Regions from separate parts of the Bradyrhizobium cosmicum genome, predicted to be linked through region 1. Evidence: riboswitches for the same ligand, from Rfam matches in the RefSeq annotation. Region 1 holds a riboswitch; the other holds the start of a gene.
What was found. Region 1 has a riboswitch for glycine ahead of FNV92_RS13355 (D-amino acid dehydrogenase). Riboswitches for the same ligand answer to the same signal wherever they lie in the genome.

Region 1 (15,790 bases):
TCGCCCTTGTGCACCTGGATCGAGATGCCGTCGATGATCTTTGGCCCGCCCGGTTTCTTGCCGACGGAGACGACGAGGTTGTTGATGTCGAGAACTGGGTTGGTCATCACTTTGTCGCTCATCACTTCCCCTCCCGCTGCTTCATGCGGGGGTCGAGGGCGTCGCGTGCGGCGTCGCCAATCAGATTGATGCTGAGGATGGCGATCGAGAGCAGCAGGCCCGGCCAGAAGATCAGCGTCGGCTTGAGCTGAAAATACTGGCGGCCTTCGGCCATGATGTTGCCCCAGGTCGGCGTCTCCGGCGAGATGCCGGCACCGAGGAAGGAGAGGATAGCCTCGGTGAGAATCGCCGAGGCACAGACGTAGCTGCCCTGCACGATCAGCGGTGCGATCGTGTTCGGCATCAGATGTCGCCACATGATCTTCGGGAGCGACGAGCCGACCGATATCGCGGCTTCGACATAGGGCTCCTCGCGCGCCGACAAGACGACCGAGCGAACCAGACGTGCCACGCGCGGGATTTCCGGGATGGTGATGGCAACCATCACGGTCCAGATGCTGGCGCCGGACAGCGACACCACGGCGATCGCGAGCAGGATGCTCGGCATCGCCATCAGGCCGTCCATGACGCGCATCAGGACGGAATCGACCAGCTTGAAGAAGCCGGAGACGAGGCCGATCGCAAGGCCGATGACGATCGCCAGGATCGCCGAGCCGATGCCGATCAGCAGCGAGATGCGCCCGCCATAGATGACACGTGAGAGCAGGTCGCGGCCAAAGGCGTCGGTGCCGAGCAGGAACTGCGCCGAGGAGGGCTTCAGCCGCTGCGACGGCGCAAGCTGGATCGGATCATGCGGCGCGATCAGCGGCGCGAGGATCGAGACCAGTACGATCAGCACAAGGCAGACCGTGGCCGCCGCGATGATCGGCGTCGAGGTGAGGAATCCGAAGCGCGGCCGCAACGGCGCCGTGATCGGAATGGAAGACTGGGGAAGGCTATCGACCGACATGTGTTGTTACCCTTGCCTCAGTACCGGATCCGGGGATCGAGCAGCGTGTAGGCGACGTCGATCAGCAGATTGACGACGACGTAGATCAGCGAGGTCAGCAGGATCATCGCCTGGATCACCGGATAGTCGCGCGCCAGCACCGCGTCCACCGTGAGGCGGCCGATGCCGGGGATATTGAACACGCTCTCGGTGACGACGACGCCGGAGATCAGCAGCGCAAAGCCGGTGCCGATCACGGTGATCACGGGCACAGCTGCGTTGCGTAGCGCATGTCGCATCATCACTGCGACCTCGTTGATACCCTTGGCGCGCGCCGTTCGGACGTAATCCTCGCCGAGCACGTCGAGCATGGCCGCGCGCGTCATGCGCGCGATCAACGCGACGTAAATGAAGGACAGCGCGCAGGTCGGCAGGATGATGCGCTCGAAGAAGGGTCCGAAGCCGTTGAAGATGCTGCGGAAGCCCTGCACCGGCACCCAGCGCAGGTCGATCGCGAACACCTGGATCAGGAGATAGCCGACCACGAACACGGGCACCGAGAAGCCGAGCACGGAGAGACCCATCACGAAGCGGTCGATCCAGGTGCCATGCTTCCATGCCGCGATCACGCCCAGGGGGACGGCGACAATGACCGCGAGGACGATGGTCGAGAGCGCGATCGAGATCGACGGCTCGACGCGCTGGCTGATCATCTTGATGACCGGCAAGTTGGAGATCAGCGACGTTCCGAGGTCGCCGTGCAGCAGCTTGTTCACCCAGGTGATGAACTGCACGATCAACGGCTCGTTGAGGCCGAGGGAGTCGCGGATGCGCTCCAGCCGTTCAGGTGTCGCGTTGTCACCGGCGAGAATTGCGGCGGGGTCGCCCGGGGTCAACCGCAGCAGCAGAAACACGAACAGCGCGACGACACCCATCACGGGGACCGCCGCCAGAACGCGGCGAATGAGATAACCTAGCATGCACCTATCTCCGGCTGCGGAACGTGTGGCGCCTTGGGGCGCCCGTGGAATCTGTCGTGTTTATCATGCGCGCCTGTCATTCGGGCTGGGAAAGCCGGCCGGAGATGCCGACTTCGCGGGGCAAATTGTGTGCCAAGGGCAGGGCGGTATCAAGGGCCCGCCCTGCGCCCCATCGGAACCACTCAGGATGCATGACGCAGCTCGGTCTCAACCTTGAGTGAGGGGACGGTCGGCGGAGCGTTGAGCCCGCGCCAGCCGTCGATGGTCCCGGCAATCATCTGCGCGGTCGCGGCCGACAGGGTCCAGCCGAGATGGCCGTGGCCGGTGTTGAAGAACACGCCCGGTATCCGCCCTGCGCGCACCACCGGCATCATGTTCGGCATCATCGGCCGTAGCCCTGCCCACGGAACGACACGCGACGTCTCGACGTCGGGGAAGTTGCTGCGCACCCAGTCGACCAGCGGCTGCACGCGGTCGGCGCGAATGTCGCGGTTGAAGTCGTTGAATTCGGCGGTGCCGGCGACGCGGAAGCGATCGGCACCGAGCCGGCTGGTGACGATCTTGGCGGCTTCGTCGAGCAGGCTGACGGTCGGCGTCGCGTTGCGGCTCGCGGCGGTGTCGAGCTGCACGGTGATCGAGTAGCCCTTCACCGGATAGACGTTGACGCGCTCGTCGAGCAGGGTGGCGAAGTGACGGCTCGCCACACCTGCGCAAACCACGACGCCGTCCACCTTCAGCATGCCGCGCGCGGATGCGGCCGCATCGCTTGCGGACAGATCGGCCCAGCCGATGACAAAGCCGGCGCCGGCGCGAGCGATCGAATCGATGTTGGCCTCGTGAATGAAGGCGGCGCCGCGTCGCTTGCAGGCCTCGGCCAGCCCGCGGGTAAACTTGTGGATATCGCCGGTCGCATCCGACGGGGTGTAGAAGCCGCCGTAATAGTCCTTGCGCAGCGTCGGCTCGATGGCGCGGATTTCCTCCGGTGTCACCGGACGGCGGTCGAGGCCACCTTCCTGCAGCAGCGCGTTGACGCGCAGGCCGGATTCAAAGCCTTTCTTGTCGTGATAGATGTGGAGGATGCCGCGGCGTTCGAGATCGAAGTCGATGCCTTCGCGTGCCGCGATCTCGAACAGATGCTTGCGGGCTTCGATCGCAAGCCGCGTGGTCTCTATTGTGTTGGCGCGGTAGTTGCCGATGTTGGCGACGAACTCGCTCATCCAGGAATATTTGTGCCAGTTCGGCCGCGGGTTCATCAGCAATGGCGCGTCGCGCCGGAACATCCAGCGCAGGCCTTTGAGGATGGTCGCGGTGCTATTCCAGACCTCGGCGTTGCTGGCGGAGAGCTGCCCGCCGTTGGCGAAGGAGGTCTCCATCGCGGCGTAACGGTGCTTGTCGAGCACCGTCACCTTGTAGCCGCGTTCAAGCAGGGCATAGGCGGTCGTTACGCCGGTGATACCGGCGCCGATGATGGCGATATGGGTCATGGCAGGTTCGGGGCTCCCGTGAGTTAGAGTCGGCTAACCGCCGGCCGTAAAGCCGTTGGCGGCGCCCCATCTGTCACGGTTACCTGAGAGCTTGACCCGGCGCAGACCCCGTAAGGTCAGCTCCGGACTATCCCCTTCGGTGGACGTCACGACTTTCAGATCGTGCCGTCTCTCTCCAGATCGTCCTGACGATACAGTCCTTTTGCCTGAGAGTTTCCGGGGCGGTTGCTCCGTCGGCGCCGCAAGGAAGGCTGGAAGCCTTCGTTGCGATCTCTCCCGCATCGTCGCGTGGACCATCGAGCAGTACGATGCGCCTCATTTTTAGACAAGGCCAAATTTCGACCGTGACTGCCAACGGATTGTGCAGTGCAAGATTGATTCAATTTACTCGAGCGTCGCCAGCAAACCCGCCATCAGCCGGCCGCGCTCGACCAGGCTGTCGACCTCGATGAACTCCTCGAGCGTGTGGCCATTGCCGCCGCGCACGCCGAGGCCGTCGAGCGTCGGGATGCCCATCGCACCGGTGAAATTGCCGTCGGAGCCGCCGCCGGAGCTCGCATGCGGCAACTCGGCGCCGAGCGATTTGGCGATGCTGCGTGCCTTTTCATACAGCGCCATCGTGCCTGCATCCGGCTCCCATACGGGCCGGGTGACGCCGCGAGTCACCTTGAAGGAGACGTCGTTGGCCGTGCCCGACAGGGCCAGCATGCGCTCGACGCCGCGGTCGAGATCGGCCTGGCGTTTGGCCATCGACAGCGCTTCGCCGGTGGCGGTCGTGGCAACGCAGTTCACCCATTGTCCGCCATGCACGACGCCAACCGAGAAGGTGCAATCCTCCGTCGTCATCGCGTCGATCGCGAGGATCTGCCGCGCCATCTCGCGGATCGCAGAGCGTCCCGCCGACAGCGTTGCGCCGGCGTGGCTCGGCCGGCCCGTCGCCTCGAGATTGAAGCGCGCGATGGCGTAACGCCCGGTGGTGACGCCGTTGTCGGCGCGGCCCGGCTCGGGCACCAGCACATATTTGTTGCGCGCAGCCTCCGCCTCGATGATGTCGCGCGTCGAGGGCGTGCCGACTTCCTCGTCTGGCGTGAACAGCACGGTGATTGGCAGCGGCGTGGTGAAGGAGGCGCGCGCCAGCTGCCGGATCGCTTCCAGCGAGAGGTAGTTGCCGCCCTTCATGTCGTAGATGCCGGGGCCGTAGCACTTGTTGCCCTCGCGCCGCCATTTCAGCTTCTCGATGGTACCGACCGGGTGGACGGTATCCATGTGACCGGCGATCAGGATGCCGGGCTCGCCTTGCTTCGGATGCGGGAAGCTCGCGCGGATGACACCGCCGAAGCCCTGGCGGCCGGCGATGCGTTCGATCGTCGCACCCATGATTGCCATATCCCGCGCTGCGATATCGAGCATGCGGTTAACGGCACCGGCGTCCCAGGTCGGGCTCTCGCAGTCGACCCAGGTACGCAGGCCTTCGAGCATGGCCTCGGAATCGAAGGGAAGATTGGCTGGATTCATCTTAATGTCTCTCAAGCTTCGAAAGATGGAACGCGCATTGCATTGCGCTGGGCAGGACGAGCGGGGAGTGTTGTAGAGCCAAACCGATCTTTGTGGAGCCCGTGCGCGCGCCGCTTGGGCTTGCAGCTAAACCGGATTGACGCGCTCAACACTGTCTGCAAGTCTCGAAAAGATAAAGGCATTGCATGAGGTTAGTTCGCCTACGGAACGAACCGAATGCTCAACCTATAACCTGCCTTTGAACAGTTTCACGTCAGGAGAGACTTTTATGCTGAGCTTGATGCGCCGGGGGCGTCGCGCGTTCGCCTCCACACTTGCGCTTTCGGTCGTCGCACTTTCGACCGCAATGGCCTCGCCGGTATTTGCGGCCGGCAAGACCATCACCGCGGTGATGCATTCGGATCTGCGTATCATCGATCCGATCTTCACCACCGCCTACATCACGCGTGACCATGGCTACATGGTCTACGACACGCTGATCTCGACCGACTCGAACTTCAAGATTCAGCCGCAGATGGCGGACTGGAAAATCTCCGACGACAAGCTGACCTACACCTTCACGCTGCGCGACGGCCTGAAGTGGCATGACGGCGCGCCGGTGACGGCCGAAGACTGCGTCGCCTCGCTCAAGCGCTGGGCCGCGGTCGACGGCATGGGCCAGCAGATGATGCAGTTCACCGCGAGCATCGAGGCGACCGACCCCAAGACCATCACGCTGAAGCTCAAGGAGCCCTACGGCCTGGTGTTGGATTCGATCGGCAAGCCGTCCTCGCGCGTTGCCTTCATGATGCCGAAGCGCCTCGCCGAGACCCCGCCGGACAAGCCGATTCCCGAGCAGATCGGCTCCGGCCCGTTCAAGTTCGTCCAGGGCGAATTCCAGCCGGGCGTCAAGGCGGTCTACGTCAAGAACACCGACTACGTGCCGCGCAAGGAGCCGGCGAGCTGGACCACAGGCGGCAAGGTCGTGAAAGTCGACCGCGTCGAATGGGTCACCATGCCGGATGCGCAGACCGCAGTGAACGCGCTGCAATCGGGTGACATCGACTTCCTCGAGAACCCGTCGTTCGATCTCGTTCCCGTTCTCGAAGGCAACAAAGACCTCAACGTCCAGGTGCTGAACAAGTTCGGCTTCCAGACGCTCGGCCGCATGAACTTCCTCTTTCCGCCGTTCGACAACGTCAAGGTTCGCCGGGCGGCGCTGATGGCGATCAACCAGAAGGACGTACTCGATGCGCTGATCGGCAATCCCAAATACTACAAGATCTGCGGTGCCTTCTTCATCTGCGATACGCCGTTCGCGACCGACGTCGGTTCCGAATCGCTGGTCAAGGGCAACGGCATGGCGGAAGCCAAGAAGCTGCTGGCTGAGTCCGGCTATGACGGCACACCGGTCGTGATCATGGCGCCCGGCGACGTGACCACCCTGAAGGCCCAGCCGATCGTCGCCGCGCAGGCGCTTCGCGAAGCGGGCTTCAAGGTCGATCTGCAGGCGACCGACTGGCAGACGGTGGTCAGCCGCCGCGCCAGCCAGAAGCCCCCCAAGGAGGGCGGCTGGAACATGTTCTTCACCAACTGGGTCAGCGCCGACGTCTCCAACCCGATCTCCAATCTCTCGATTGGCGGCCAGGGCAAGAAGGGCGGCTGGTTCGGCTGGGCGGAGAACGCCAAGATCGAGAAGCTCAAGGACGACTTCGTCCGCGCCGCCTCGCTCGAGGATCAGAAGAAGATCGCGACCGAGATCCAGAAGGAAGCCTACGACCAGGTGATCTACATCCCGCTCGGCCAGTATCAGGCGCCGAGCGCGTGGCGGAAGTCGCTCACCGGCGTGATTGACGGCCCGGCGACCCCGGTGTTCTGGAACATGGACAAGACCGAGTAAGGCGAGGGCGTCTCGGGCCTTCCGTCTCGACCATCACGCGGCGCCGCTGTCATCAGCGGCGCCGCTCGCCAAAGAACTTCCCAAAAGCTTCCCAAGAAAACTTCCCAAGAGAACTTCCCAAGAAATTTCTCAGGAGAACTTTAGTGTTCCAACTCATGCGGCACGGGCGTCGGGCGGTTTCCTCCACACTTGCGATCTCAGTCGTCGCGCTTTCGGCACTGGCCTCGCCGGTTCTTGCCGCGGGCAAGACCATTACCGCCGTGATGCATTCGGATCTGCGCGTCCTCGATCCGATCTTTACCAGCGCCTATATCTCCCGTGACCATGGCTACATGGTCTACGACACGCTGCTCGCGACGGATTCGAACTTCAAGGTCCAGCCGCAGATGGCGGACTGGAAGATCTCCGACGACAAGCTGACCTACACCTTTATGTTACGCGATGGCCTGAAATGGCATGACGGTACGCCCGTCACCGCGGAAGATTGCGTTGCTTCGCTGAAGCGCTGGGCCGCCGTCGATGGCATGGGACAGCAGATGATGCTGTTCACCGCGAGCCTCGAGGCGACCGATCCCAAAACCATCACGCTGAAGCTGAAGGAGCCGTACGCGCTCGTGCTGGACTCGATCGGCAAGCCGTCCTCGCGGGTCGCCTTCATGATGCCGAAGCGTCTTGCCGAGACGCCGGTGGACAAGCAGATCCCCGAGCAGATCGGCTCCGGTCCGTTCAAGTTCGTGCAGGGCGAATTCCAGCCCGGCGTAAAGTCGATCTACGTCAAGAACACCGACTACGTGCCGCGCAAGGAGCCGGCGAGCTGGACCGCCGGCGGCAAGGTGGTCAAGGTCGATCGCGTCGAATGGATCACCATGCCCGACACGCAGACGGCGTTGAACGCGCTGCAGTCGGGAGACGTCGATTTCATGGAGAATCTCGCCCTCGACATGTTGCCCACCATCGAAGCCGACAAGGGGCTCAAGGTCGACATCCTGAATAAGTTCGGCTTCCAGACCGGCGCGCGGATGAACTTCCTTCATCCGCCATTCGACAACGTCAAGGTCCGCCGCGCGGCATTCCTCGCGATGAAACAGAAGGACGTGCTGGACGCGCTGATCGGCAATCCCAAGTTCTACAAGACCTGCGCAGCGGCCTTCATCTGCGACACGCCGTTCGCGACGGACGTTGGCGGCGAAACCTTGGCGAAGGGCGGCGACATGGCCGCGGCCAGGAAGGCGCTCGCCGAATCCGGCTACGACGGGACACCCGTCGTGCTGATGGCGCCGGGCGATGTGCTGACGCTGAAGGCGCAGCCGATCGTGGTGGCCCAGCAACTGCGCGACGCCGGCTTCAAGGTCGATTTTCAGGCGACCGACTGGCAGACGGTCGTGAGCCGGCGCGCCAGCATGAAGCCCCCGAAGGAGGGCGGCTGGAACATGTTCATCACCAACTGGGTGAGCGCCGACGCGTCCAACCCGATCTCCAACGTTGCCGTCGGCGGGCAGGGCAAGACGGGCGGCTGGTTCGGCTGGGCGGAGGATGCCAAGGTCGAGCAGCTCAAGGACGCTTTCGTCCACGCGACGTCGCTCGACGATCAGAAGAAGATCGCGGCCGAGATCCAGAAGGAAGCCTACGACCAGGTGCTCTACATGCCGCTCGGTCAATTCCAGATCCCGAGCGCGTGGCGGAAGTCGATCAGCGGCGTGATCGACGGCCCGGCAACGCCGGTGTTCTGGAATATGGAGAAGTCGGAGTAGGAAAAGCCGACTATGCGAAAGGGTGCTTTCGCACCTTTCGTGCAAACGAGCGGCGCCGCTGTCATCAGCGGCGCCGTTTTCGTCTGTCAGCTTCGCGTCAGCTTGGGAGTGGGAGCTTTGAGTTCTTCCAGCTTCCACTTGTTGCTATTTGTTTCTGTTCTGAACTAGATGATTTGCTCATTCATCACTTTCCTTCCCCGATTTGATTCCCGTGCCGATCGATTTTGCATTTCAGGCGATGGCCGAAAGGTCCGATCGCGCGCCATCGCGATGGCGCAGGCCTTTCCTGCGCTGGCTCGAGGGCGTCGAGGCGGGCTGGGCCGTGCCGCTGCTTCTGGTCTGCTTCGTCGTGATCTGGACGCTGTATCTGGCCATCGCCTATGCCGGCGGCGGCCTGCATCCCGATACGCTCGAGGCCTGGACGCTGGGGCGGAATTTCGCGTGGGGCTATCACAAGCATCCGCCGCTGATGGGCTGGATTGCTGCAAGCTGGACCTTCGTCTTTCCGCTGAGCGACTGGTCGCTGCAATTGATGGCGATGACCAATGCCGGGCTCGCATTGTTCTGCGTCGACCTCGTCGCGCGGCAATTCGTGACCGGCCACAAGCGCATCCTGGTGCTGTTGCTGTTGATGCTGACGCCGGCCTATCAATTCCATGCGCAGCGCTTCAATGCCAATGCGGTGCTGCTCGCGATCTGGCCGCTCGCGACCTGGTGCTTTCTGCGCGCGTTCGAAACCCGCAAGGCGTCGTGGGCGGTCGCGGTGGGCTGCACGACGGCGCTGGCGATGGTCGGCAAGTATTATTCGATCTTCCTCGTCGCCAGTTTCGCGCTTGCCGCACTGGCGCATCCGGCGCGGCGCGCCTATTTCACCTCGGCTTCGCCCTGGATTTCGGTCGTCACCGGGCTTGCGGTGCTGTCGCCGCACATCTATTGGCTCGCGACGACGGGGGCTTCGACCTTCACCTATGCGATGAACCACGCCAACGGCGATGTCGCGAGCTCGCTTGGCGAGGTGAAGAACTTTCTGCTGGGGCTGGCGGCGGCGATGAGCGTGTCAGCCGCGCTGTGGGTGCTCATCGCAGGCACGCGCCTGAAACAGTTTCGGGCTGACTTCGCCGCCATGAGTCCGGGCCTGCGGCTCCTGTTCTACGTCGCGATCGGCACGATCGTGCTGCCGGTCGTGACGTCGCTGGGGATGGGCACGGACCTGCCGTCGCTGTGGGCGTTGCAGGGGCTGTTCCTGTTCGTCGTGTTGATCGTCTGCGGCACGCGCTATCCGATCGAGCGCTTCTACACGGTCAACGTCGCGGTGATCACGGCCGGCGTCGCGCTCGCCGCCGTCCTGGTCGCGGCACCGATCCACGCTGTCTATCGCAACACCCATGGTTATGAAGAGGGGCGGAATCTCTACGCCCAGGCCGCGAGCGGACTGACCCGCGAGTGGCACGAACTCACCGGCCAGCCGCTGACCGCCGTCAGCGGCGACGATGCGCTGGCTTTCGCAACGGCGTTCTACAGTCCGGATCATCCGCAATACGCGCGGCCCTTCGAATTTCAATACAGCTGGGGCCTGCCGCGCAAGACGACGCTGGACCGCGGCTGGGCCGCGCTGTGCTTCCGCGGCCAGGACTATTGCAACCGGTGGATGGAATGGGTGTCTGCACGCGCTGGACATTTCGTCCGGCACGAGTTCACCGTGCAGGCGAGGCTGTGGGGGCAGGCCGGTGGGACGCGGGATGTGATCGTGATGATGGTGCCGCCGCGCGCAAGAAGCACGACGCCCGAGAATGCAGCGGAAGATTTCAGCGCCAGCAGGCGCGCGACCGACTAGGCCTTGCACTCAGCAATGGCTGTCGCGCACACCCTCCAAGCCTTCGCTCGCGAAAGGCGCTGGGAACGCGGCATGCTTCGGCTGCGGGGGCGGACGTTTCGTTTCCGCCGGCTCCCGGGCGTGATGGTCTTCGCGGAGTTCCGGTTCCATGGCGGCGGCCTTTCGAATTGCTGCAGGACAACATCGAGGCCGCCGGCAAGTTCCTCAGGCGATGGGGCGGTGATGCGGCTTGAACATCCGTCCTTTTTCCACCACCAGCACGATCGCGAGTGCCGCGACGGTCGACAGGAAGAAGCCGACCGCGAACGGCATCAGCGTGCCGTCGAAGCTTTGCCCGATGGCCATGCCGATCGCGATGCCGATCAGGGTGGTGATGGAGCCGTAGAGCGACGAGGCCGTGCCGGCGATGTGGCCCTGCGGCTCCATTGCGAGCGCCGTGAAGTTCGCAACCATCATGCCGAACGCGAACATCATCAGCGCCGACAGCGCCATGAACAGCGCGAGCGGCAGCACATTCAGGCTTTCCGTGATGAGCAGGACGGAAGCCACGACGGCATAGAGCGTCAGCGCGCCGTGTGAGATCACGCGCATGCCGAGCCGTCCGACGAGTCGCGCATTGAGGAAGCCCGCAATGGCGACGCCGGTCGCGATCGCAGCGAAGGCGAGGGGGAAATAATGGCCGAGGTGATAGATCTCGGTGAAGACCTGCTGCGCCGAGAACACGTAGGCGAACAGCGCGCCCATGACGCTGCCTGCGGCCATCGCGTAACCGATGGTCTGGCGGTTGGTCAGGGTTTGCCGAAAGGCGGCGAGCACATCGGCGGGTGCAAGCGACCTGCGTTCGGAATCCGGCAGGGTCTCCGGCAGCCGCAGCACGCTCCAGGCGAGGGCAAGCAGCCCATAGAGCGCCAGCACGATGAAGATGCCCCGCCATTGCGACACCAGCAGCACCGCCTGTCCGAACGACGGCGCGACCACCGGCACCGCGATGAACACCATCATCGCAAGCGACATCACGCTCGCCATCCTGCGGCCGACATAGCAATCGCGCACGATCGAGGTCGCGATCACGCGCGTCGCAGCGGTGCCGAACCCCTGCAGTGCGCGCGCCAGCAAGAGTGTCTCGAACGAGGGCGCGGCGATCGCCAGCAAGCTGGCCACCGCATAGACCGTCATGCCGCCGAGCAGCACCGGGCGTCGTCCAAACCGGTCGGACAGCGGTCCCATGATGAACTGGCCGGCGCCGAAGCCGATCAGGAAGATCGACAGCACGAGCTGGAGATGGTTGGCGTTTGGAATTTTGAAGGTTGCCCCGATATTGGGCAGCGCCGGCAGCATCATGTCCATCGCGAGCGGATTCAGCGCCATGATGGACGCGATCACGACAACGAATTCCGGAAAACCCATAGGACGGTGTCCCGAGGACACCCAATCGTCGGCATTGACGTCGGACAAGCAGCTCACCTCTGAAATTCAGGGGCTTTTCTATCGTCTATGCTGCGTTGCACAACCCATGTTTCGGGATGGCTGTCAGGCGGGTCGGTCGCGGACACGAGTTGGTGAGGTCGCGGCCTGGGCCGGCGATGTGTCGGGGTTAAGCGCGGCTTAAGCGCGACGGGTCTTTTGAGCTGTTTCGACCAGGCCGAGCGCCAATTGCCCTGCGGTCTCGACATAGGCGAGATCGCGGTGGATCAGCATCACGGTGGTGGCGCCGTCGAGCAGGATCACGAGCTGGCGTGCGAGCGCCGCCGCACCGGCAACGCCGTGAGCGCGCAACTCGGTTGCGAGCCACGCCTCAAAACGCTTCTTGTGGGCCGCGCCCGCCTTGACCGCCGGATGCGCCGGCGTGCTTGCGAGTTCGGCGATCGTGCGCAGGAAGCCGCAGCCGCGCCATCGCGGCGTATCCACGGAGCGTCCGAGCTTTGTGAAGAGACCGCGGACCTTGTCGGCCACACCACCGTCCGTCTCCGCGAACCAGCGCCTGTAGAGCTCCAGCGTCGGCTGGTCGCTGGCCGCGATGGTTGCGGCGACGAGCTCGTCCTTGCTGGTGAAGTGATAGTACAGCGTCTTCTTGGTGACGCCCGCCTTCTCGGCGATGGCATCCATGCTCGCCGCCCGGATGCCTTCGCCATAGAACAGGCGCGTCGCCGCAACGACGATCTGATCGCGGGTGGTGTCGCCTTTCCCTGACATCCGCCCAATGTATACCGCCTAGTGAGTATACACAATGCGGCCGCTGTGGCTGACTCCCTGTCCTGTCCGATCTGGAAGGAGTTGCGACTTGTCCGACCTGGTACTCTCCGAGACGCGCGGCGCCGTCGCGCTGTTGACGTTCAACCGCCCGAACAAGCTCAATGCGCTGAGCTACGCCCTCATCGACCGCCTGATGGCGGTGCTCGACCGCATCGAGGACGACGCAAATATCCGGGCGGTCGTGCTGACAGGCGCGGGCGATCGCGCCTTCTCGGCCGGTGCCGACATTGCCGAATTCTCGGACAGCGTGAGGTGCGGGCCGGATGTCGCGGTGAAGCAATTCGTGCGGCGCGGCCAGGGCATGACGGCGCGCCTGGAAGCGTTTCCGAAGCCGATCATCGCCGCGGTCAACGGCATCGCCTTCGGCGGCGGTTGCGAGATCACGGAAGCGGTGCATCTGGCCGTTGCGAGCGAGCGGGCGACTTTTGCCAAGCCCGAGATTGCCATCGGCATCACGCCGACCTTCGGCGGCACGCAGCGCCTGCCGCGGCTCGCGGGCCGCAAGCGGGCGCTGGAGCACCTGCTGACCGGCGATTCCTTTTTACCACAGCGAGCCCTGGAGATGGGACTGGTCAACCGCATCGTGCCTCACGAGCAACTGCTGGACGCAGCCTTCGCGCTGGCGGATCGCATCACGCGGCATTCACACCTGGCGGTGGCCCGAATCATCACCGCCGCCACGCGCGGGCTCAACGTCTCGATTTCGGAAGGTCTCGCGATCGAGAGTGAGCAGTTCGCGCGCATGGCGGCGACACAGGACACGCGCGAGGCGCTCGATAGATGGCTCGCAGCCCGCGCGCAGCGCTAGACGCCGCGGGGCTGTGTCGACGGCTGCGACGACGGCGGCCGGTGCCGCAACCCCCCAGGCGGAGCGCTGGCAACCAGCGATTCACCATAAGCGCGAGGCCAAGGCATCGGGGAGATGAATCCGCAACCCATCCTGTCCATTGTGGCCGAACCTGGCGCCGCATTGGCGCCCGGAGAAACTACGCCAGACAAGGTATCCGATTGTGTCCGATCTCACCGGTGCAGCACGATGGCTGGAGCCCGTGGCCGATATGGCGCCGCGACGGAACATCTGGCTCGCCTGTCTGATCGCACTGACCACGCTGCTGGTGTTCGGCAATCTCGCCAACGATGCCGTGCTCGATGTCAAATATGGCTGGGACGTCCGGGTCAATTGCGCGGCGGTGGATGCGCATGTCGCCGGACTTGATCCCTACGTCGTCAAGAATCTGAAAGGCACCCGGCTTTCCTATCCCTATCTGCCGGTGACGCTGGATGTATTCCGTCCCCTATGTGCGGGCGGCGTTCTGGTCGGTCACTACAAGGGCGCCTTTCTCGCTCTCGCCGTGCTCTGCGGGTTGCTCTTGCCCGGTCTCGGCGGCTCGCGCCCGCGCGCACGCGATGTCGGGCTCAGGGTGTTCTGCGCGCTCGGCGCGTTTGTCGGCTTCGAATGGGTGCAGGCGTCGGGCAATTTCGCGATTCTGAGCGGCGTCCTGACCGCGATCGCGCTGAGGCTCCTGCTGTCTCAACCTCCCTCCCGAACGCCGGAGCACCGCAGTTCTCCGCTGCATCTGGCCGGCGCTGCGCTGCTCGGCCTCGTGATGTCGTTCAAGCTGGTGTTCTTCCCCGTGCTGGCTGCGCTGTATTTCCTGCCGCTGCCGCGCGGCCGCAAGCTGGTGTTGCTTGCGGTGGCGGCGTTCAGCTTCGCATTGCCGATCCTGATATCGTGGCTGGGATACCCCGATCTGTTCGCCAGCTGGCAGCTCGCGATGGCCGGAAAGATCCCCGACCAGCATGTCCTCGATCTCTTCGAGCTCAATCCGTCGCTGCTGCTGCTGGTGCATGACCTCATGACCCAGGCCGGCCTCGGTGACGGCAAGCCGGCCATCCTCGCGATGTATGTGCTCGCGGCACTCGCGCTCGTGCTGGTGCCATTCGCCTTGTCGGTCTTCCGCGCGGTCGCAAGCCGGCCCGCGCGCGAAAGAGAAACGCACCTTGCGCGACTGGATCGCTGGCTGATCGATCATCCGCGCACGGCCATGCGCATCACGGTGCTGGCCATGTTTGCGCTCTACCTCTGCTCGCCGCGTCTCAAGGAATATGCCTTCTTCGAGCTCGCGCTCTATGCCGCGATCCTGCTCGCCGATCTACCGGCGACGGCACTCGCTGCCGTTCTCACCCTCGGCCTGCTCGTTCCCTCGTTGAACTCACTTGTGGGACATTCGCTCGAGGGCAGTTATCTGCTGCTCGTTGTCGCGACGGCATGCTTCTGGATCCTGCTGCTCGATTTTCGGGCGGAGCCGATACGCCTCGATCAGCAGGTTGCGGATGCATGAATGTGGCTCCGTCCGCCGGCACGTGGGCGTGAACGGCGTGGCGCGTGACCCTACCGGGACACGGGCTCTTTGAACTCCTCGCGCGAGGAGGCCTGTTGCCTCGTGTAGAGGCTTACATAAGCGCCGGTGTAGTCCTCTTTCCAGCCCCGCTCGCCAACGAGGAACCGCCTCAGCTCTTCGTGTCCTCTGAGCCAGAGCACGGCGTCGATCTTGTATTTGCTGATCGCCCTGTCCCACGTCGCCGCGTCGATGTCCCACCGCACCAGCTTGCGATAGTCCTGCAGCAGATCATCCGGATAGGCTGTTGCCGCGCGGCCGTCCACGAACACGGGCACTGATCCCCGCGTCCGGAAGATCAGCAGCCCGCCGACGTTCCAGTGGTTCAGGACACGTGCATGCGAGCAATGCACCTTGAGATACTCGGCATCCTCGTCCGAGAGCATGTCGGGCAACGCCAGAGCCGGTCTCACATGCATGAGGGTCAACGGCAGAAGCAGCACGCCGACCACGCCTGCCGCCAGCATCGCGCGCTGGATCTTGAAGCTCGAACGGCGTTTGGGCAAGAGATGGTCGATGTGAAGCGCCATCGGGACGCTCGAGAAGATGAAGAAGAACGCGGCGTACCTGAACTGATAGAGACCGAGAGCGAGAAACAGCCACGCCAGCGTGCGCGCCTCGAGGGGGATCCGCGTCGTGTTGCGGTCCCACAGCTCCAGCACGACGAACGCCAAGGCATAGACGATGCCCGGAAGGCTTCCCGGCAT
Region 2 (15,790 bases), 170 kb from region 1:
CCTGACTTCGCCCGATATGGTGCAGCGGATGCGGCCCTCGGCGGGCGTTTGACAGGGGCGACCAGGCGCGGTTGATCGCCCCTGATGGACCTAAGGAGTACATGATGAAGCTTTTCCGTATGGCGGCGGTGCTGCTGGCCGTGCTGGCGGGTCCTGCCTACGCGCAAATGCCCAATCTCAATTTGCTGCAGGACGGCCCGAGCAAGACGCCGGAAGAGAAGGCCGCGGAAGCCGAGCGTGACAGGGCCTACAAGGAAACGCTGAAGAAGATTCCGGATTCCAAGGCGTCCAACGATCCCTGGGGCGGCATGCGCTCCGATCCGCCGAAACCGTCGGCTGCACCGAAGGCGTCAGCTGCAACCAGCGCGCCGAAGAAGAAAACCGGCGCGACCCCCAATTGATCGTATCGTCCGATCGGAGGCGGTTGACGCCTCCGGCCGGGACTCCTCTTCGTCCGGTCCGCGCCCTACATTCTTGAATGCGTGTTGCGTAGTGGAGGTACGGGATGGTCGATCGTCCGCGGGATCTCGCCGAGCGGATGGCGCGCCGGCGCAAGATGGGCGGCCAGCCGGGCGAAAGCCGCGGCGACGGTTATCTGCGCGAGACTTTCACCCTGCCGCGCGAGGCGGCGCGGGCGAGGGCGCAGGCCTTCTTCGCCCGCTACCCCAAGGCGGGTTATATGAGCGCGGTCGAGGCTTGGCGCGAACTGCCTGGCGGCGAGATCGAATTCACCATGCGGCGACTGCCCAGCGCGGACTAGGCGTTTGACCGGCGACGCCGCCGCCGATCCCGGTTCTACGGGGTCAAGCCTTCTGACCGATGGCCCGCAACTCCCGATCGATGCGCAGCTGCACACGGCGGATCGCCAGCAGGTCGATCTTCGTCTCGGTCTTGCCCGTCTTGGTCTCTTCACCGATGCGGAACTGCCACTGCCAGATGCCCGGTATGGCGGTCTTGGCGACGGTGAACTCAACGCCCCTGTGATTCATGGTCACCTCCACGATTCACTTCCATGATCGCAAACATGTTGTCACAATATTTCCGCGACAAGCGAAATTTCCGCGACAAGCGAAATCTGCCGGTGACCCATGGATAGGTCATCGGAATCTGGAAATCGCGAGTGGTTCGAAACAAACGAAATTGGATTCCGAAAGGCGACAGGCTTGCGGAGGCTGCGCCACGGGAGTCGCACGAGGCGACATCGCCGCCGCGGGAACTCTGTTCAGGGTGGGAGAACCACGGACGGCCTACGGCGTTCACACCGGTTCCAGCGTGGTGCGAAGCGAGCAGGAGTGGTCGACACTTTTCCACTTTTGCGTGTCATCCGTTTACGCTCCTGCTATTGCCGACGGGCGGCGCGAGCGCGACATCGTGAATGAGGACGGCGTGAACTGGCTGAGACATATTGTGCTGCGCTGGGGTGCACGGAATATCTCGCTGGCCTGTCCTCGCTGCCGGCATCCGGCCTCCTCGTCCACGTTCAGGCGCGGGCGGTTCATGCTCGGTGACGAGGAGCTCGTCTGCGAGGCGTGCGGCGAGAGCAGCGTCGTCACGTTCTGGCGTTTCGAGGGATTGTCGTGCTGCGCCGAGGCGATGCCGCGCGCGCCGGTGACCAACCTGCGACGCTGACCGACGCCTGCGATGCGAGCGGCGGCACGTGCCTTGCTTGACCTGATGCCGGTCAGCAACAAGGGCGCGTCATGCTCGGCATTCCCCGCCGCTACAGTCATTTCGTCTTCGGCATCATCCAGTCCGGCCTGACCTCGCTGATCGCGGCGGGCATCGCCAGCCTGCCTGCAGGCAGCGCGCTGGTCTTCCTCGGGCACTGGATGGTGTCGTGGCTGATCGCATGGGCCACGATGCTGCCGATCGTGCTGCTGGCGGCGCCCGCGATCCGCGCCTTCTCGCTGCGGCTGACGCGAGAGGAGAGGGCGCCGTGCGCCAGCCGGCAGGCATGAAAAAACCCGCTTGGGGAGAGCCAAGCGGGTGAGAGAGTTATTGGAGGCTGAGGTGCTGGGCTGCAACACCATAGCCAGAGAACACTAGCCTGCCCGGCTTACGACAGCCTGACAGGCCGGCCGATCGAATCCGCGCCGCAAGCCAAAAACCCCGCTCGGGGCAGAGCGGGGTCCTCAGGCTGGTATGGAGACCCGATGTTGGTCCACCGGGCGGGCGAAGATTAGGGGAGCAGGCTTACGGGTGCCTGACGGCGACTCAAAGCCGCGCCCGAGAGGCCGCAGACTGGCCCCGCACACGTCCCAATTTGGCCATCCGATCGCACGACTGGAGCCACAGCCGCGGGTGAGATTTCACACCGTCAGGCGCAGCCATGGGGGAAACGTGGCGCGCCGGCAGCGGGGTCGCATCATGGACAAGGTAGAGCGGTCGTTCGCCGCCGCGACGGCGGTTGGCTTTGTGGTGCTGGTGATCGGCATCGGGTTGCTGGCGCTGATGTAGGCGCAGCATGGTTGCAACGTGTGGGACTGCCATGCCGCGCGGTCGCGCGCCACCGCAGCCGCGGAAACATCGAAAACAACCCCATGCACAGTAGGTCGCCGAGGAATTTAGCTGCGCCGTCAATGGCTGGCTGAAGGTGTCAAAATACCAGCAGACCGCTCCTCGGCAGCCCTATTGGATATTGATCGGGTCGAGAGGAAGGTGGAGTTCTGTGGCCCGCTCCCGGCGATCCTTCTGGCGGAATTCGTTTTCCTTCAGTTCGAACTTCGCCATCTCCCCAAGCGCTGCCGCCAGCAGCTGATTCCACCAGCGCCGTTATCCGCAAAAGAACATATTGCGAACTCGGAACAAATAGGGTACATTGTTTTTGTCGACGACCCGCCGCGCCAGCCGTTTGTCCCCCTAGCGAATCCCCGCCATAAGGAGCACGACCCATGTCCACCACTGCCCTGCGTATCGTCGAAGGATCCTCCATGGACAAGACTAAAGCCCTGGCTGCCGCGCTCTCCCAGATCGAGCGCCAGTTCGGCAAGGGCTCGGTGATGAAGCTCGGAAAGAACGATCGCTCGATGGATGTCGAAGCGATCTCATCGGGTTCGCTGGGGCTCGATATCGCGCTCGGGATCGGCGGCCTGCCGAAGGGGCGCGTCGTTGAAATCTACGGGCCGGAATCCTCGGGCAAGACCACGCTGGCGCTGCACACGGTGGCGGAGGCGCAGAAGAAGGGCGGGATCTGTGCCTTCATCGACGCCGAGCACGCGCTCGACCCGGTCTATGCGCGCAAGCTGGGCGTCAACATCGACGAGCTGCTGATCTCGCAGCCGGACACCGGCGAGCAGGCGCTGGAAATCTGCGACACGCTGGTGCGCTCGGGTGCGGTGGACGTTCTGGTGGTCGATTCGGTCGCGGCGCTGGTGCCGAAGGCCGAGCTCGAGGGCGAGATGGGCGACGCGTTGCCGGGCCTTCAGGCGCGATTGATGAGCCAGGCGCTGCGCAAGCTGACCGCCTCGATCAACAAGTCCAACACCATGGTGATCTTCATCAACCAGATCCGCATGAAGATCGGTGTGATGTACGGCTCGCCGGAAACCACGACAGGCGGCAACGCGCTGAAATTCTACGCTTCGATCCGCCTCGATATCCGCCGCATCGGCGCGATCAAGGAGCGCGACGAGGTCGTCGGCAACACCACCCGCGTCAAGGTGGTGAAGAACAAGCTGGCGCCGCCCTTCAAGCAGGTCGAATTCGACATCATGTACGGCGAGGGCGTCTCCAAGATGGGCGAGATTCTCGATCTCGGCGTCAAGGCCGGCATCGTCGAGAAATCCGGCGCCTGGTTCTCCTATGACAGCCAGCGCCTCGGCCAGGGCCGCGAGAACTCGAAAGCGTTCCTGAAGGCCAACCCCGACATGACCGCCAAGATCGAGACCGCGATCCGCCAGAACTCCGGCCTGATCGCCGAGCAGATTCTCGCCGGCACTCCCGAGCGTGATGCCGACGGCGAGGAGCCGGCGGACGAGTAAACCCTTAACGCGAAGAGTTTTTCGCGAGGAGCGGGCGCTGAGGACGTTGAGTTGCCGACGTCTTCGGGGCCCGTTTCGTTTTTCGTTGGAGTGATCAGGTGGTGCGATGAAGCGTCTGATCTTGACCAGTTCGTTCGGAAGTGATCTCGCCAAATCGGGGCTGGCCGAGATTGCAGTCTTCTTCGCTTTCCGTTTCGTGTGGGGGCCGCTGCCTTCGCCGGAATATTTCGCAGCTTATTTCGGAGCGCAGTCAGGGACGCTCAAGCCGGGCGATCATTGGTCGGATTGGGCGAACGTCTGGCCTGACGCCTTCAAGGATCTCAGAAATTTGCCTTTTGCCGATTTTTGCAAACGCTATGACGAGATTGAACTATGGTTTGAACCGAGCCCGGACGACCAATTGCAGCTGATTTGGTTGCTCGACTATCTGGATTCTCGGCCTGAACTGCTGCAAAAGCTCCGATTGCGCCTGTTGGCGGACGATCTGTTCGAACTGAGGGACAAGAAGTTCGGGCCGTCGCGCGTTCCCGTGGTGGCGGTCACGGCCAGCGAACTCGCGACTGCGAAGAGCGCATGGCGGGCCTATTGCGCGCCGACACCTGAGCCATGCGCCAATCTCCTTCGCGAAGATCTCAGTGCATTGCCAATGTTGGGGCCGGGGTTGTTCGCGCTATTGGCAGAGCTCCCATCTCCTTCGACCGGGCTTGGTGCAACCGAGATGCGGTTTCTGGAGCTTATTGCAAGAGGATTTAAGCTCACGAATGCCCTGTTCCACTTGCGCTCGCTCCGGCGCACATTTGTGTTTCAGGAATTTGAGTTAGGATGGTTGCTTCAAGGATTGGCACACGGTCCGAGGCCCGCGGTGGCAGGGCTGGACGACGCACTGCGTGCAATAGCCCAGGAAAATTTCAGGGATCGCCACGCCGCTTACCTTCGCAGCGAGTTGTCGTTGACCGAGTTCGGCAAAGCGGTCCTGGCCCATCAGGAGGATTTCAGCGGCCACAATTCGATCGATCGCTGGTGGGGCGGCACCCACCTGACCAACGATCGGCTGTGGCGCTGGGGCTCTGTTTTGACGAAGCCTTGAAGCGTGCGGCGATGACGCGGCTTGTTCTGACAACAGACTCCTCCGCTGCCGGCGCCCTTGAACAAGCCGGTCTCGGCGATCTCGTGCTCGCGATCGAGCGGCGGCTTGTGTGGGGCCCGCTGCCATCCGGCGCAGAACTTGAAACATTCTTCGCCCCACGTACGACACAGCCACACGGCCTTCATTGGCTGGACGATACGCCGCGATGGCACCTCCAAGAACCGGGGGTGAAGGATCACGGACTCATCGAGCTATTCTCGGACTGTGACACTGTCGAGTTGTGGATGGGGCCTGATCCAAATGCGCAATTGATCCTGCTCTGGCTGCTCGACCATTGTCGCAGTGAAGGCGTGGCGGTTTCCGAGTTGGTGATGCGTCGTCTCGACATCACCGTTGGCGATATCGATCCGCAGCGGCTTACTGAGCTCGACCAGCAAGCTGTCAAGTTGACGCAGGATCACCTCGAACTGGCCAGTCGCGCGCGGCGAGCCTATCGCGCGCCAACGCCTCGGGCGGTGAGCGAACTCCTCAATGACGATTTGAGTATGCTGCCGCAGCTTGGTCGATGCTTGCTGGATCTCCTGGAAGAGCTGCCGGACGTCACCACCGGTCTCGGAGCCACGGAGACGCGGTTGCTTGAGTTGGTAGCCCCCGGCAACGTACAACCCTTCAACGTCTTCCCTCGCCATGACACACCCGACGCGCGCCGCGTTTTTGATTACTGGGAAGTCGGCGCGCTGCTGGATGGGCTCGCGCGATGTCCAGTGCCGGCCGTCGCGGGGCTGGATGAGGGGCCATTCTCGCTCGACATGCATAACGATGCTTCTCGTCACGCCCGATACAAGCAGTCCCACTTGTCGCTCACCGATTTTGGAAAGGCTGTGCTGGCGGGCTCAGAGGATTTCGGCCGTCACAACCCGATCGACCGCTGGTGGGGCGGCACCCACCTGACCAACGATCGGCTGTGGCGCTGGGACGGCCAAGGCCACTCACTGGTCGCGCCTGCCTAATGCGTGCTTACGACTGAAAAGGTTCCTGTATTGCGTACCAGTTTTAAGAGGCGATCGTGTCGCATCTGATCCTGACCACCAACCATCTTGCGGCAGCCACGCTTCGGCAGACCAGATTGGCGGACATCGCGCTCGGCTTCTGCACGCGTTTCGTGTTCGGCAAGCTGCCTTCCGCCGAACAGCTTTTGATGGGGCTGGAGCGGCGGTCGGAAAAGCACTGCAATCAGGGCGATCACTGGCTTGATGATGTTCGTCGAGACTGGCTGCACGGTTTCGGGACGCGCGATATAGGTTTGTTCGAACTGTGCGAAAAATTCGACTCGATCGACGTGTGGGTCGATCCCCAACCGAGTGACCAGTTCGCGCTCGTCTGGCTGCTAGACCTGCTTCGCCCCTACAAGGAGATCACGACGAAGCTGAGCCTTGTGCACACGGATGACCGTGTTGTGGACTATGCCGCCGAGTCCGTCGCAAAATGGAAGTTGCCGGTCTTCAAGGTCGTCGACAGTCATCTGGTGGCGGCAAGCCGCGCCTGGCGCGCCTATCGGGCTGAAACGCCAAAATCCTGTTTCGATCTATTGATGACGGATCTGATGATCTTCCCGAGACTTCGATCGGCGTTGATCGCGCTTCTTGAAGAGCTTCCGGACAGCGTGACGGGTCTGGGTGCCACCGAAATGGACATGCTTGGCTGTGTGAATGAAGGGCACACCGACCCCGAATACATCTCCGAAGCGAGGTGGTATCGCGATGTGTTCGACGGACGCGACGCGCAAGATGCCTTGATCGAACTGGCGGAGCATCCGGCACCGCCCGTTCTGTTGGGCGATCCGGCGTTCGACAATGAGGATCGCTACTTCGGCAGAAGCGCGTGGAATGTCACGCTCACTGATCTCGGACGTTCCCTTGTCGCCCGGGAAGACGATATGTGGCGCCACAACCCAATCAAGCGCTGGTGGGGCGGGACCGAACTGACCAACGAACGGCTCTGGCGTTGGGATCGCAAAACCCGGTCGTTGATTGCGCCATAGACTGTCCCTTGCTCCGCTACGCGAGTGAATATGGCGAAACGTGGCGGAAGCTCGCTTGCGGCCATCCTTCGAGACGCCCGCCTGTGGCGGGCCCTCAGAGTGAGAACGGACGGCGTGACAGCGGTTGGGTGGGCAAAGGCGCGCAAGCGCCGTGCCCACCATATTTCAACGCGCACGAAGGTGGTGGGCACGCTTCGCTTTGCCCACCCTACGAAACGACGAAGCCTTTACTCCGCGGCTTCCGCGTAATCGCCGACCGGCGGGCACGAGCACACGAGATTGCGATCGCCATAGACGTTGTCGACGCGCCCCACGGGGCTCCAGTATTTGTCGGTGCGCGAGGTGCCTGCGGGGAAGCAGCCTTCGCTGCGGGTGTAGGCGCGGCTCCAGTCGTCGTCCGCGATGTCGTGCACGGTGTGCGGGGCGTGGCGCAAGGGCGAGGCTTCGATCTTGAAGCGGCCGGCCTCGACCTCGGCGATCTCCTTGCGGATCGCGATCATGGCGTCGCAGAACCGGTCCAGCTCCGCCCTGGATTCCGATTCGGTCGGCTCGATCATCAGCGTGCCCGGCACCGGGAAGCTCATGGTCGGCGCATGGAAGCCGTAGTCGATCAGGCGTTTTGCGATGTCGTCGACGGTGACGCCGCTCGTCGCCTTCAGCGGACGGGGATCGACGATGCACTCATGCGCGACGCGGCCCTTCTCGTTCTTGTAGAGCACCGGGAAGTGCGGATCGAGGCGCGCTGCGATGTAGTTGGCGTTGAGGATCGCGATTTCGGTGGCGCGCTTCAGGCCGTCGCCGCCCATCATCAGGATGTAGATGTACGAGATGGTCAGGATCGACGCCGAGCCGAACGGCGCGGCCGAGACCGGACCGACCGGCGCGTCCGCCTGCGTTGAGGGGTGGCCGGGCAGGAAGGGCGCAAGATGGGCCTTGACGCCGATCGGGCCCATGCCGGGGCCGCCGCCGCCATGCGGGATGCAGAAGGTCTTGTGCAGGTTGAGATGGCTGACATCGGCGCCGTAATCGCCGGGCCTGCTGAGGCCGACCTGCGCATTCAGGTTGGCGCCGTCGAGATATACCTGGCCGCCATGGCCGTGGACGATGTCGCAGATCTCGCGGATGTGCTCCTCGAACACGCCATGCGTCGAGGGATAGGTGATCATGACCGCGGCCAGATTCGCCGAGTGTTGCTCCGCCTTGGCGCGGAGATCGTTGACGTCGACGTCGCCGTTCTTCTCGCAGGCGACCACCACCACGTCCATGCCGGCCATCGCGGCCGAGGCCGGGTTGGTACCGTGGGCGGAGGAGGGGATCAGGCAGATCTTGCGGTGAGTCTCTCCACGCGCGGCGTGATAGCCGCGGATCGCAAGCAGGCCGGCATATTCGCCCTGCGCGCCGGAGTTCGGCTGCAGCGAGATCGCGTCATAACCGGTGATGTCGCACAGCCATTTTTCCAGCCGCGCGAACAGCGCGTGATAACCCTTGGCTTGCTCGCGCGGGACGAACGGATGCAGGCTGCCGAATTCCGGCCAGGTCAGCGGCATCATCTCGGTGGTCGCGTTCAGCTTCATGGTGCAAGAGCCGAGCGGGATCATGGCGCGGTCGAGCGCGAGGTCGCGATCACTGAGCTTGCGCATGTAGCGCAGCATCTCGGTCTCCGAGCGATGCGCGTGGAATACCGGATGGGTGAGGAAGGCGGTGGTGCGCTTCAGCGCCTCCGGCAGCACCTCGCGCGTGGTCGCGTCGATCTCGGCATAGGAAAGCGTGCCGCCGAAGGCGCGCCAGACCGCCTCGACCGTCGCGGGCGTGGTGGCCTCGTCGAGCGCGATCCGCAAGTGCGTCTCACCGACGCCGAGATTGATCTTTTCGGCGGCGGCGCGCGCGACGATCTCGGCGCGCTTTGCCCCGGCGTCCACGCTGATCGTGTCGAAGAAGGATTCGCTGTCAGGTTTAAAGCCGAGCTTGCGCAGGCCGGCGGCGAGCACGGCGGTACGGCGATGTACATTGCGCGCGATCTGCGTCAGGCCCTCGGGGCCGTGATAGACCGCATACATCGAGGCGATCACGGCGAGCAGCACCTGCGCGGTGCAGATGTTGGAGGTCGCCTTCTCGCGGCGGATGTGCTGCTCGCGGGTCTGCAGCGCGAGGCGATAGGCGGGCGCGCCGCGGGAGTCCACGGAGAGGCCGACGATGCGGCCGGGCAGCGAGCGCTTCAGCGCATCACGCACCGCCATATAGGCCGCGTGCGGTCCGCCGTAGCCCATCGGCACGCCGAAGCGCTGCGCCGAGCCGATGGCGATGTCGGCCCCGAGCTCGCCGGGCGAGGCGAGCAGCGTCAGCGCCAGCAGATCGGCCGCGACGATCGCGAGTGCGCCCTTGGCCTTCAGCGCGGCGATCGCGGGCCGGAGGTCGCGCAACGCGCCCGAGCTTCCAGGATATTGCAGCAGCGCGCCGAGCACGTCGGCCTTGTCGAGATCGGCGAGGGGATCGCCGACGATCAGGGTCCAGCCCAGCGGCTCCGCGCGGGTGCGCATCACGGCCAGCGTCTGCGGATGCACGTCCTTGTCGACGAAGAAGGCTTTTGCTTTCACCTGCGAGTGGCGCTCGGCGAGCGCCATGGCTTCGGCGGCGGCGGTGGCTTCGTCCAGCAGCGAGGCATTGGCGACGTCGAGCCCGGTGAGGTCGCAGATCATGCTCTGGAAGTTGAGCAGCGCCTCCAGCCGGCCCTGGCTGATCTCGGGCTGGTAGGGCGTGTAGGCCGTGTACCAGGCCGGATTTTCCAGGATGTTGCGCTGGATCACCGTGGGCAAGATCGTGCCGGAATAGCCTTGGCCGATCAGCGAGGTGAAGACCTGGTTCTCTCTTGCGAGGTCGCCCATGTGCGCGATCGCCTCGGTCTCGCTGAGTGGTTTGCCGAGATCGAGCGGGGCGGCCTGCCGGATCGAGGCCGGCAGCGTCTCCGACATCAACGCGTCGACGGTCTTGGCGCCGACGGTTTCCAGCATCGCGGTGACATCGCGCGCGGAAGGGCCGATGTGGCGGCGGACGAAGGAGGTGGCGGTGTCGCCGTTGGATTTGCGGTGCGCGGTCATCATGGGTCCTCGCTTTAGGTCATCTGTCGTTGCCGTCATGCCCTGCAATCGCATGAGCCGATCATTTTGCCTTGGCACGTCCGTGCCAAAAGCTCGTCATGCCCGGGCTTGTCCCGGGCATCCACGTTCTTGGTGCCGCACGAAGGCCGTGGATGGCCGGGACAAGCCCGGCCATGACGATCGCGGGCATCCGCATCGCCATCTCACGCCGTATGGGCCTTGTACGCCGCTTCATCCATGAGGCCGCCGAGCTCGCCCTTGTCGGCAATCCTGATCTTGAAGAACCAGGCCTTGCTTTGCGCATCGGAATTGACCAGGGCCGGCTCGGCGGTGAGGGCGTCATTCACCTCGAGCACTTCGCCGGTCACAGGCGCGTAAACGTCGGAGGCGGCCTTGACCGATTCCACCACGGCGGCAGCTTCCGCCTTCTTCAGCGCGCGGCCGACCTTGGGCAGTTCGACGAACACGACGTCGCCGAGCTGCGACTGCGCGTAGTCGGTGATGCCGACGGTGGCGACATCGCCGTCGATGGCGAGCCATTCATGGTCGGAGGTGTACAGCGTCGTGGTCATTCTCGGATCCTCAGCGTTTGTAGGTGTTTTTCACGAAGGGCATCGCGGCGACTGTGAGGGCCAGGCGCTGGCCGCGCACCTCGGCGAAGATTTGCGTGCCGAGCGCGCTCGATGCAGTGGGCACGTAGCCCATCGCGACCGGCGCATTCAGGCTCGGGCCGAAGCCGCCCGATGTCACTTTTCCAATCGGCTCGCCGCCTGCGCTGGTCGCGAACAGCAGCGCGCCTTCGCGCACCGGCGCGCGGCCCTGGGCCAGCAGGCCGACACGGCGGCGGGATGCGCCGTTGTCGAAATGAGCGAGGATCTTTTCCGCACCCGGAAATCCGCCGGCGCGCGCGCCGCCGCGGCGTCGGCTCTTCTGCACCGACCATTCCAGCGCGGCCTCGACCGGGGTGGTGTCCGTGTCGATGTCGTGGCCGTAGAGGCAGAGCCCGGCTTCCAGCCGCAGGCTGTCGCGGGCACCCAAGCCGATCGGCATCACGTCGGGGTTTTCCAGCAGGGTCTTTGCAAGCCGCTCGGCATCGGCGGCGGGGACCGAAATCTCGAATCCGTCCTCGCCGGTGTAGCCGGAGCGCGAGACGAAACAGTCGAGGCCGGCGACCTTGTGCGGGCCGGCGTCCATGAACTTCATGGATGGCGCCTCTGCACATAATTTCGCCAGCACCGATTCCGCCTTCGGGCCCTGCAACGCGACCAGCGCGCGGTCTTCAAGCGAATCGATGATGCAGTCGCCGGAGAGATTCGCGCGCAGATGCGCTTCGTCGGCGTCCTTGCAGGCGGCGTTGACGACCAGGAACAGGTGGTCACCGAAATTGGCGACCATGAGATCGTCGAGGATGCCGCCGCCCTCATTGGTGAACTGGGCGTAGCGCTGCCGGCCCGGTGCAATCGCGACGATATCCTGCGGCACCAGCCGCTCCAGCGCGCGGGCGGCGTCCTCGACCTTGCCCGATTTCGGCCGGAGCGCGATCTGGCCCATGTGGGAGACGTCGAACAGGCCGGCGGAAGAGCGGGTCTGCAGGTGCTCTTTGAGCACGCCCGCGGGGTACTGCACCGGCATGTCATAGCCCGCGAACGGCACCATCTTGCCGCCGAGGGATAGATGCAGCCCGTGAAGGGGCGTTCTTTTCAGGGAGTCTTGGTCGTCGCGCGCAAGCATTACGGGGCCCTCGGCGGTTCCCCGAGGACGATTCCCCGGTGGACACCAGTCGAAGCCCCATCTGTCGCTGTGCCTGAGAGTATTATCCCGTCGGCGGACGCTGTCCGGGCCTTAAACCCGCCAGTGCCTCTTTCCAGATGTCGTCAAAGCCACGCGGTCCTTTTGCCTGAGAGTTTCCGGGGCGGTTGCTCCTTCGGCGCCGGCACCAATGCCGGTCTCTCCCGACGTGGCCGTACGATACAGATGGGTACAGACCACAGGGCGGCCAAGCCTGTCAACGCAGGCTTTGCGCCTTTCCAAAGGGATTGCAACGGGATTGCGCTGAGGCGGCAACCCACTGATCTGTCTGCACAGTTTCTGGACAGCGAAGCTGGCCTTGTCTAAAAGCGCTCTGGCCCGCAGATATCAGTCCAAACTCGCGGTTTGGAAGGCAAGTCAGCGGGTCCAAGCACACCCGATTGGATGAACATGAGCGGCGTCAACGAGATCAGGTCGACCTTTCTGAACTTCTTTGCCGAGAACGGCCACGAGATCGTGTCGTCCTCGCCATTGGTGCCGCGCAACGATCCGACACTGATGTTCACCAATGCCGGCATGGTGCAGTTCAAGAACGTCTTCACCGGCGTCGAGAAGCGGCCCTATCAGCGCGCCACCACGTCGCAGAAATGCGTGCGCGCCGGCGGCAAGCACAACGACCTCGACAATGTCGGCTATACCGCGCGCCATCTCACCTTCTTCGAGATGCTCGGCAACTTCTCGTTCGGCGACTATTTCAAGGAACGCGCGATCGAGCTCGCCTGGACGCTGATCACCAGGGAATACGGACTGAAGAAGGACAAGCTGCTCGTCACCGTCTACCACACCGACGACGAGGCGGCTGATCTGTGGAAGAAGATCGCGGGCTTCTCCGACGACCGCATCATCCGCATTCCGACCTCGGACAATTTCTGGGCGATGGGCGACACCGGTCCGTGCGGCCCGTGCTCGGAGATCTTCATCGACCGCGGCGATCACATCTGGGGCGGACCGCCGGGCTCGCCGGAAGAGGACGGCGACCGCTTCCTCGAGTTCTGGAATCTCGTGTTCATGCAGTATGAGCAGGTGACGAAGGAGGAGCGCGTGGATCTGCCGCGTCCCTCGATCGACACCGGCATGGGCCTCGAGCGCATGGCCAGCATCATGCAGGGCGTCGACAGCGTGTTCGAGACCGACTTGTTCCGTCATTTGATCGACGCGACGTCGTCCGCGCTCGGCAGCGGGCCGAATGAGCAGACCATGGCCTCGTTCCGCGTCATCGCCGACCATTTGCGCTCCTCGGCCTTCCTGGTCTCCGACGGCGTGCTGCCCTCGAACGAGGGCCGCGGCTATGTGCTGCGCCGGATCATGCGCCGGGCGATGCGCCATGCGCAGCTGCTGGGCGCGAAAGAGCCGCTGATGCACCGGCTGGTCTGGGCGCTGGTGCGCGAGATGGGCCAGGCCTACCCCGAGCTGATGCGCGCGGAGAATTTGATCGAGGAAACGCTGCGGCTGGAAGAGACCCGCTTCCGCAAGACGCTGACCCGCGGCCTTGCCATCCTCGACGAGAAGAGCGCGTCCCTGAAGAAGGGCGACATGTTCGACGGCGACGTCGCCTTCACGCTGTACGACACCTATGGCTTCCCGCTCGACCTGACGCAGGACGCGCTGAAATCGCGCGGCATCGGCGTCGATCAGGCCTCGTTCACCGACGCGATGGAGCGCCAGAAGGCCAAGGCGCGCGAGTCCTGGAAGGGCTCGGGCGAGGCAGCTTCCGAGGCGATCTGGTTCCCGCTGCGCGAGAAGCTCGGCGCCACTGAATTCCTGGGCTACGAGACCGAGAGCGCCGAAGGCGTGGTGACTGCGCTGGTGAAGGACGGCCAGGAAGTTGCCAGCCTCAAGGCCGGCGAGCCTGGTGCGTTGCTGCTGAACCAGACGCCGTTCTACGCGGAATCCGGCGGCCAGGTCGGCGACACCGGCGTGCTGACGGGTGAGGGCGGCATCAGGTTCCGCGTCACCGACACGCAGAAGAAGCTCGGCGATCTCTTCGTCCATGTCGGCACCGTGGAGAGCGGCGAACTGAGGCTCGGCACCGCGCTGCAGCTCGAGGTCGATCACGGCAGGCGCTCGTCGATCCGCGCGCATCATTCGGCCACGCATCTCATTCACGAGGCGCTGCGCCAGGTGCTCGGCGATCACATCGCCCAGCGCGGCTCGATGGTCGCACCCGACCGTCTCCGCTTCGACTTCGTGCATCCCAAGCCCATCACGGCGGAAGAGCTCGCCCGCGTCGAGGACATCGCCAACGATGTGGTGCTGGAGAACGACGAGGTCACGACCCGCGTCATGGGCGTCGATGAAGCGCGTGAGGCGGGCGCCCGCGCACTGTTCGGCGAGAAATACGGCGACGAGGTCCGGGTCGTCTCAATGGGCCGGACCGCGCGCGAGCGCGGCGCCAACGCGCTAGGCTGGTCGGTCGAACTGTGCGGCGGCACCCATGTGCGGCGCACCGGCGACATCGGCCTGATCACGCTGACCGGCGAGAGCGCGGTGGCCTCCGGCGTGCGCCGCATCGAGGCGCTGACCGGCAATTACGCACGCAGGCACGCCAACGAGACCATGGCGCTGGCGAAGACGGCAGCCAACGAACTGCGCACCTCGATCGACGACGTCCCGGCGCGCATCACCGCGCTGATGGAGGAGCGCAAGAAGCTCGAGCGCGAGCTCTCCGACGCCCGCAAGAAGCTCGCGATGGGCGGCGGCGCGTCCGCCGGCGACGGCGGACAGTCCAACGTCGTGGAGATCGGTGACGTCAAGTTCTACAGGCTGCACGTCACGGGATTGCCGAGCGACGAGCTCAAGTCGCTGGTCGACCAGGCCAAGGCCGAAATCAAGTCGGGTGTCGTCGCCGTTGCGAATACGACGGCCGACGGCAAGGCCAGCCTCGTTGTCGGCGTGACCAAGGATCTGTCGGCCCGCTTCGACGCCGCAAGCCTGGTCAAGATCGGCGTGCCGGTCGTCGGCGGAAAGGGTGGCGGCGGCCGCGCCGAGATGGCGCAAGGGGGCGGTCCTGACGGAGCAAAGGCTCTCGACGCCCTGTCGGAGATCCAAAAAGCCATTGCAGCGGGCGCCTAGGCAGCCATGCGCCTCGTTCCGCGAGGAATTGGGCTTCGCGATCCCAACTTAAGGGATCGCCTCTACGAATTGCTGGAGCACGATCCGCTGGCCTATTCGGCCGGATCGCGCTTCATCCAGCTCATCATCGGCGTCATCGTGCTCAACGTGACTGCGATGATCCTCGCCTCGGTGCCGGAGCTCGACGCGGAGTTCGGTGCGCTGTTTTCGGGGATCACGATCCTGTCCGTGATCGTGTTCGCGCTGGAATATGCCGCGCGGCTGTGGACGGTGGCGGGTCACACGCAACGCAAGGCCTCGGCGCTCGCCGACCGGCTCGGCTATGCCTTCTCGACGCTCGGCATCATCGATCTGCTGGCGTTCCTGCCCGCCGCGATCGTGCTGGCGACGGGTCGGCACGCGACGCTGGCCGCCCTCGGCGTGCTGCCGTTCTTCAAGCTGATACGATACTCGCCGGCGATGCGCTCGCTGCTGGCCGCCGTGCACGCCGAGCGGCGTGCGCTGATCGGCTGCATCGTCATCCTGATCGGCGCGGTGCTGACCTTCGCCTCGCTGCTCTACGCCATCGAGCGCGACGTGCAGCCGGACAAGCTCGGCACCATCCCGCAGGCGATGTGGTGGGCGATCGTGACGCTCGGCACCGTCGGCTATGGCGACGTCGTGCCGGTGACGGCGCTCGGAAAATTCGTCTCCGTCTTCACCATCG

Region 2: linked by a shared signal. The riboswitch ahead of gcvT (glycine cleavage system aminomethyltransferase GcvT) and the one ahead of FNV92_RS13355 (D-amino acid dehydrogenase) in region 1 are both predicted to bind glycine.

What each region holds. Positions count from the first base shown of each region.
Region 1 covers NZ_CP041656.2:2,825,047-2,840,836, forward strand. The annotation lists gene FNV92_RS13340 (ABC transporter ATP-binding protein) at 1-107, opposite strand, end outside; gene FNV92_RS13345 (ABC transporter permease) at 122-1,009, opposite strand; gene FNV92_RS13350 (ABC transporter permease) at 1,027-1,968, opposite strand; gene FNV92_RS13355 (D-amino acid dehydrogenase) at 2,151-3,452, opposite strand; glycine riboswitch at 3,521-3,633, opposite strand; glycine riboswitch at 3,637-3,741, opposite strand; gene FNV92_RS13360 (M20/M25/M40 family metallo-hydrolase) at 3,837-4,967, opposite strand; gene FNV92_RS13365 (ABC transporter substrate-binding protein) at 5,236-6,846, shown strand; gene FNV92_RS13370 (ABC transporter substrate-binding protein) at 6,990-8,597, shown strand; gene FNV92_RS13375 (glycosyltransferase family 39 protein) at 8,836-10,431, shown strand; gene FNV92_RS13380 (multidrug effflux MFS transporter) at 10,636-11,886, opposite strand; gene FNV92_RS13385 (TetR/AcrR family transcriptional regulator) at 12,037-12,624, opposite strand; gene FNV92_RS13390 (crotonase/enoyl-CoA hydratase family protein) at 12,713-13,492, shown strand; gene FNV92_RS13395 (hypothetical protein) at 13,695-15,026, shown strand; gene FNV92_RS13400 (hypothetical protein) at 15,077-15,790, opposite strand, start outside.
Region 2 covers NZ_CP041656.2:2,657,650-2,673,439, forward strand. The annotation lists gene FNV92_RS12510 (hypothetical protein) at 105-401, shown strand; gene FNV92_RS12515 (hypothetical protein) at 506-760, shown strand; gene FNV92_RS12520 (hypothetical protein) at 804-989, opposite strand; gene FNV92_RS12525 (hypothetical protein) at 1,387-1,629, shown strand; gene FNV92_RS12530 (DUF2798 domain-containing protein) at 1,701-1,958, shown strand; gene recA (recombinase RecA) at 2,892-3,980, shown strand; gene FNV92_RS12540 (hypothetical protein) at 4,087-5,067, shown strand; gene FNV92_RS12545 (hypothetical protein) at 5,034-6,077, shown strand; gene FNV92_RS12550 (hypothetical protein) at 6,134-7,108, shown strand; gene gcvP (aminomethyl-transferring glycine dehydrogenase) at 7,336-10,203, opposite strand; gene gcvH (glycine cleavage system protein GcvH) at 10,407-10,775, opposite strand; gene gcvT (glycine cleavage system aminomethyltransferase GcvT) at 10,786-11,934, opposite strand; glycine riboswitch at 12,080-12,168, opposite strand; gene alaS (alanine--tRNA ligase) at 12,403-15,084, shown strand; gene FNV92_RS12575 (cyclic nucleotide-gated ion channel) at 15,091-15,790, shown strand, end outside.